2 regions of the Aciduricibacillus chroicocephali genome follow, and region 1 is predicted to be linked to the other one. Evidence: riboswitches for the same ligand, from Rfam matches in the RefSeq annotation. Region 1 holds a riboswitch; the other holds the start of a gene.
The links. A riboswitch is a leader RNA that binds a small molecule or an ion and turns the genes downstream of it on or off. The one in region 1 is predicted to bind preQ1.

Region 1 (3,150 bases):
ACGCTCATGGAGCAGTTCAATCAGTTCACCCAAACTCTTCAGTAAACCAGGATTCCCTCCAGAAATAGTTACATGATTGTATCTTCCACGTGCAAGATTATCTAGTTCCTGAACGATTTCCTCTGCTTCCATCATACGGATATTGTCCTTCTCACTGCCATCCCAAGTGAACTTGGAATCGCACCAAGAACAGCTGTAATCACAGCCCGCTGTACGAACGAACATTGTTTTTTGTCCAATGACCATACCTTCCCCCTGGATGGTAGGGCCGAAGATTTCCATAACGGGTGTCTTCATGATCGGTCACCTGCTTTCGGACGGTACACGCAGTAGCTCGTAGGTGTCTCGCGAAGGAAGACTTGCAGACATACAGGCTTATTAGGAAGTTCGCTAAGATGTTCAGAGATGACTTCATGAATGGTTCTGGCAACAACTTCGCTTGTCGGGAAGTAATTGGCCTCCTCGTTTGAGAATAGGGGATCATCATTTAGAATCCGATGGTCAAAACGTTTATGAATCAAATCCTTGATCATTTTGAAGTTTATCAAAAATCCTTGTTCATCGAGTACATCGCCGGCAACTGTCACATTGACAAAATACGTATGTCCATGGGTGCGCTGGCAAGGACCAGCTTCATCATGAGGAACATAATGTGCTGCTGCAAAGTGAAAATCTTTATTTAGTTCATACATATAGTCATGTGGTGGTACAGGATAGATTTGTTGCATCATTTAAGAGCACCTGCCGTTCTGCGTCCAAGATATTGTTCAAGCCCTTGATTGCGCAGTTCACATGAAGGACATGTGCCACAGCCATTACCCATCACGCCGTTGTAGCATGTAAGTGTCTTTTCTCTAACAAAGTCAAACGCTCCAAGCTGATCACTCAGTTCCCAAACCTCTGATTTATCAAGCCACATGAGAGGTGTCTGAAGTACAAAGTCATCATCCATTGCGAGATTCAGTGTGACATTCAAGCTTTTTATGAAACCGTCACGGCAGTCCGGGTAGCCACTGAAATCTGTCTGGCTTACACCTGTAATGATATGACGAGCTCCAATTTGGCGTGCAAGAATAGCAGCGAAGGAGAAGAATACAAGATTCCTCCCGGGTACAAACGTTGTCGGCAGACCGTCTTCGCCCGTCTCGATCTCCTGGTCATCACGGGTCAACGCATTTGGAGCAAGCTGGTTAAGCAAATCCATATTAAGTTCATGCTGGCGGATACCAAGTTCTTCACAGATTGCACGGGCGCAATCAAGCTCTGCTGCATGCCGCTGTCCGTATTGGAATGTAACTGTTTCAACCGTTTCGAAACGTTCCAGAGCCCAAAACAGACATGTCGTACTGTCTTGTCCGCCACTGAAAACGACGACAGCTTTTTCTTTCTTTTTCATTTATAGTTTCTCCTCTCGACTTGCAAGAAGAGCCCGAAAAGCGTCCTTGATTAAAGCAAAAAAGACAGCACCAAGAAGCATGCTGTTGGCTTCCTAGTTTTTTAGAGATGGAGGATTTCGAACATCTTCTGCATCATAGCAGTATTATGGTGCTCCTTTTACTCTAACACGAATAACGACGCTTGTCTTGTTAGGATTAAGGCGATTTTTAGGAAGTAACCTTAACATAATATAGAAATATGAAAAGTCCTTTGAGCGCATCCAAATTTTAATCAGAAGGCGAAATGATAAAATGCTCACGGTATGAATGTCTACCAACCTTGCATATATTATTCTAGCTGATCGATTTGAAGAAATGAGGTTACACAGGTGGATACATTCATCACATTTACCCCATTGGAGCAGGCTCTGCTTATAGGAACTTTCACTTGGTTGATGACGGCATTCGGTGCCTCATTTGTCTTTGCTTCAAAGGACTTCAACCAGAGAGTCATGGATGCAATGCTTGGATTCGCTGGTGGTGTCATGATTGCAGCAAGCTTCTGGTCGCTCCTTAAACCTGCAGCTGCAATGGCGGATGAAGCTGGTACGAGTGCTTGGATTCCAACTGCAACTGGTTTCATTCTAGGGGGCTTTTTTCTTTGGGCAGTGGACAAACTCTTGCCTCATTTGCATCCGAATATGGGATTGGCACAGGCGGAAGGAATCCAGTCCCACAAGAAAAAGCGTAGTACATTGCTTGTGCTCGCAATCACTTTGCACAATATTCCAGAAGGGCTCGCAATTGGCGTTTCAATAGGAGCTGTTTCCCTTGGGGGAGCAGAGTTTGCGAGTGTACTCATTCTGGCAGTTGGGTTAGGTTTGCAAAATATCCCAGAAGGTTTTGCTGTTTCTATGCCGTTGCGGCGTGAGGGACTTTCAAGGAGAAGAAGCTTCATGTATGGTCAGCTCTCTGGTCTTGTTGAACCTGTTGCCGCTGTTGTTGGCGTCCTGGCTGTCGGGCTCTTTCAACCGCTTCTTCCTTATGCACTTAGTTTTGCCGCTGGAGCAATGATATTTGTTGTCGTCGAGGAAGTGGTGCCTGCCGCACATGAAGAAGGGAATGGGGATCTCGCTTCGGCTTTTCTGATTATCGGATTTACACTGATGATGGTACTGGACATCATGCTTGGTTAAAAGGAGCCTAGTGGGAAAGTGAGCATAAATCAGCCATTTTGGGCAAACAAAAAAGCAGGGATGCAAATATCCCTGCTTTATCAGTTGAAACATTAGTTGTTTTCGAGCATTAGTTTTCCTTTTGGTTCGCCGACAATACCTTCATTCAAATCGAAGACAATATTACCGCGCAAAATTGTTTTTGTCACACGGCAGCCGATATCAAAACCTTCATAGGCGCTGAATTTATTTTTATAATACAGGTCCTCACTCTTCAGTGTATAGCTCTGATTCGGATCTACAAAAATAATATCAGCATCCTTACCAAGCGCAATTTCTCCTTTGTTCGGGAAGTTGAAACGCTTGGATGGATTTGTTGCGATTAGATGAACGAACTGTTCAACCGGCATGTTGCGCTGCTTAACAGCAAGGTCGAACATAAGGTCAACGTTGTTCTGGCAGCCGCTAATCCCGCCCCATGCTTCAAAGAGAGGAGCATCTTTCAAGTCCCAAGTGCAAGGGGAGTGGTCTGATGTAAGCCAGCCGATATTACCTGCAAGCAGTTCATCCCAAAGTCTTTCCTGGTCTGCTTTTTTACG
Region 2 (3,150 bases), 1.2 Mb from region 1:
GTTCTCAAAGCCTTACTGATTCTAATTGTCGGTTGGCTCGTAGCTTCAGCTGTAAAATGGGCAATTGTGAAGGGTTCTAAGAAGCTCAACTTGCTTCATCTCTTTTACAAGATGAAGATTGCTAAGTCTGAAGAAGAAATTGAAGATTATGTTCAAAAGGCAGGTAAGCTTGCATTCGGTGTCATTTTGCTTCTATTCATTCCGGCTGTCTTACACGCTCTTCAAATTGATGGACTTGCCCAGCCGGTCAGCAATCTCGTTGCTGCTGTACTTGCATTTATCCCGAAACTGTTTGCAGCGGTACTCGTATTCGCTGTTGGCTGGTTTGTAGCGAAAGTTATTAGAAATATACTGATCAATATTCTAAAGGCAGCTGGTTCTGAACGCCTTGCGAAAAGTCTTCAGCTTGATAAGTTTTTCGAAGGTTCATCTCTTGCCCAGCTAATTGGAAATATCGTCTTTATCCTTATTATGTTGCCGGTCACAATTGCAGCGCTGGACCGTTTAGAGCTTGCAGGAATTACAGAACCAGCTATGCATATGCTTGCGGAAATTATGAATATGATTCCAAATATCCTGATTGCCCTCGTTTTAGTCATGATTGGAATCTGGTTGGGACGCCATATTGGAAAGTGGACGACACAGTATTTACAGCGACTCGGCTTTGACAAGCTGCTTGGTAAACTGGAGATTGGTAATGCAAAAGGGACAATGTCTCCATCTGCAGTTGTCGGATACATCGTCCAAATTCTGATCGTCTTTTTCCTTATCGTTCAGGCACTGAATCTTGTGAAGCTTGGCTTCCTTGTGACAATCGCAGCTGCGATTACAGCATATTTGCCAAATGTTCTTGCTGCAGTTCTAATTATCGGAGCGGCATTGATTCTTGCTAATATAGTTCATAAAGTGCTGATCAATATGCTAACCGGCCATGCAAAAGGAATTCTTGCCGGTTTTGCAAAATATGCAATCTTAACAATTGCAGTCTTTATGGCACTCACTCAGCTAGGTATTGCTTCAAGCATTGTTACAACAGCATTCACCTTAATTCTTGGTGGTCTTGCCTTGGCGTTTGGTCTTGCTTTTGGTCTTGGAGGAAAAGACTTCGCACACAAGTATCTATCCCGTTTTGACAACACGATTGAAAAAACAGGAATGAAGGACCGCAATGCACCAGACATTGCAGGCGAGCTTCCAGACCCTAGAAATCGCAGGAAACGTGATATGTTGGACAATGAGTAGTAAAGGTTTGTCCGGTATGCTATACTCGATGAAGAAGTATAAGCATATACAGAGGTTCTTAGCATTAACCCTCTATAAAAAACTAAGGAAACCGATCAGTTCAGGCCGCATTCCTTGGTAAGGGATGCGGCCTTTTTTCGATTCAGGGAGGAATCTATATGACGTCAAAAGAAGAACAATTAAAAGATCTTACATTGCTAGGTAATCAAAATGTCCCTTATTCATTCGATTATGACCCGAGTGTTCTGGAAGCGTTTGAGAACCGAAAACCGGATCGTGATTATTTTGTGAAATTCAACTGCCCAGAATTCACAACACTTTGTCCAATGACAAATCAGCCGGATTTTGCGACAATTTATATAAGTTACATACCTGACAGGAAGATGGTTGAATCCAAGTCACTCAAGCTTTATCTGTTCAGTTATCGAAATCATGGAGGTTTTCATGAAGATAGTGTGAACACAATTATGGACGATCTGATTGAATTAATGGACCCAAGGTATATTGAAGTATGGGGGAAGTTCACACCTCGTGGCGGCATCTCAATTGACCCTTATTGCAATTATGGAAAACCCGGGACTAAATTTGAAAAAATGGCCGAAAACAGGCTAATGCAGCATGATTTATATCCAGAGAAAATTGACAATCGTTAAAATACGCCATTATGCATGAAATGCCTTCCTTCATCGCAAAGTAAGACCATGGAGGTGGCAAAATGGAGAAACATGAATTCTATGTCAATATTGCTACAGGTGAGATCTCACGGAATAAGGTCGGGAACAATAGTTCTTTCGTTATTCATGCAACGGAAGACGAGGTATATGCTCTTCGTGAGCAGTTTGATCAGATGCATGGAGCTGGAGTCCGCTCTTTCTTCAGAGCACATGTACCGATTGTAAGTTACAGTAATGACAAAGCAAATGATGAGTATGATGCAAGTTTGGTTGAAGCTTATCGTCTTCTGTATGAGCTCGGAGATGAAACAACGAAGAAGCATATTGCGGAGATGAATTTTCCGATTTATGAAGAAGAAAAGGAATAAGCTCGTCTTATTCCTTTTTATTTTTCCCGGTTTACCTTGCTGTCAAATAGAGAATACATATAATAGATAAATTTGCAGCAAGGAGGAATTCATAAATGGGAAAGAAGAGTATTGCAGCCGCCTTTGTCATTGTCGGGCTTACATTCAGCGCACCTTATGTCAGCTTTGGTCAATCAGCCTATGACAATGCGACGGTCAGCCAAGTACAGCAAAACGATAAACTTGATAAGGCGCGTGTCTCCGAATTAATGGAACGATTTTCTAAAGAACTGAACCAGCCAACTGATCAAGAAGGTAGAGTTTTGAACATAAAAGACAAATCTCATTTGTTGGAGAAATTCGCTACCTTTGCCGAACCGTCCGCTGTGAAGCCTTTCATAAATGAACTATACCGTCAAGCAGGCAGCAAGCTCTTTCTGAAACCAGTTGAAGGGCCTCCTGATTTTGATGAACAGCTTGATTATGATATGGTACAATTAACAGAGGACCGGGCAGAAGTGAAGCAAAAGCTGAACTCGGCCCTGTACGGAAATCTTACAATGCGCATTCATTTTCACCATAGTGAAGGCACATGGAAAATCGCCCGTATTCAATATGAACAGGCGGTGGATTGAGGAAAAGGCAGCTGATTTGAAAAATGCACAAGTTCAAAGATTATTATCAAAACGCGGTGACTTTGTCATTTGCCGATGAACCATTCTCAAGGGATCCGAAGCATGTATGGGTCATTTGCCGACATAGAGGCAAATGGCTTCTGACTGCTCACAAGGAACGCGGACTTGAATTTCCCGGGGGCAAGGTTGAAGAAGGTGAAAATGCAAAAGCCGCAGCCATCAGAGAAGTGATGGAAGAAACGGGCGGAGAAA

Region 2: linked by a shared signal. The riboswitch ahead of queF (preQ(1) synthase) and the one ahead of queC (7-cyano-7-deazaguanine synthase QueC) in region 1 are both predicted to bind preQ1.

The regions. Positions count from the first base shown of each region.
Region 1 covers NZ_CP129113.1:269,688-272,837, forward strand. The annotation lists gene queE (7-carboxy-7-deazaguanine synthase QueE) at 1-297, opposite strand, end outside; gene queD (6-carboxytetrahydropterin synthase QueD) at 294-731, opposite strand; gene queC (7-cyano-7-deazaguanine synthase QueC) at 728-1,396, opposite strand; PreQ1 riboswitch class I at 1,484-1,528, opposite strand; gene QR721_RS01505 (ZIP family metal transporter) at 1,766-2,572, shown strand; gene allB (allantoinase AllB) at 2,665-3,150, opposite strand, start outside.
Region 2 covers NZ_CP129113.1:1,790,160-1,793,309, reverse strand. The annotation lists gene QR721_RS09395 (mechanosensitive ion channel) at 1-1,242, shown strand, start outside; PreQ1 riboswitch class I at 1,288-1,334, shown strand; gene queF (preQ(1) synthase) at 1,401-1,895, shown strand; gene QR721_RS09385 (hydrolase) at 1,958-2,284, shown strand; gene QR721_RS09380 (hypothetical protein) at 2,380-2,898, shown strand; gene ytkD (RNA deprotection pyrophosphohydrolase) at 2,922-3,150, shown strand, end outside.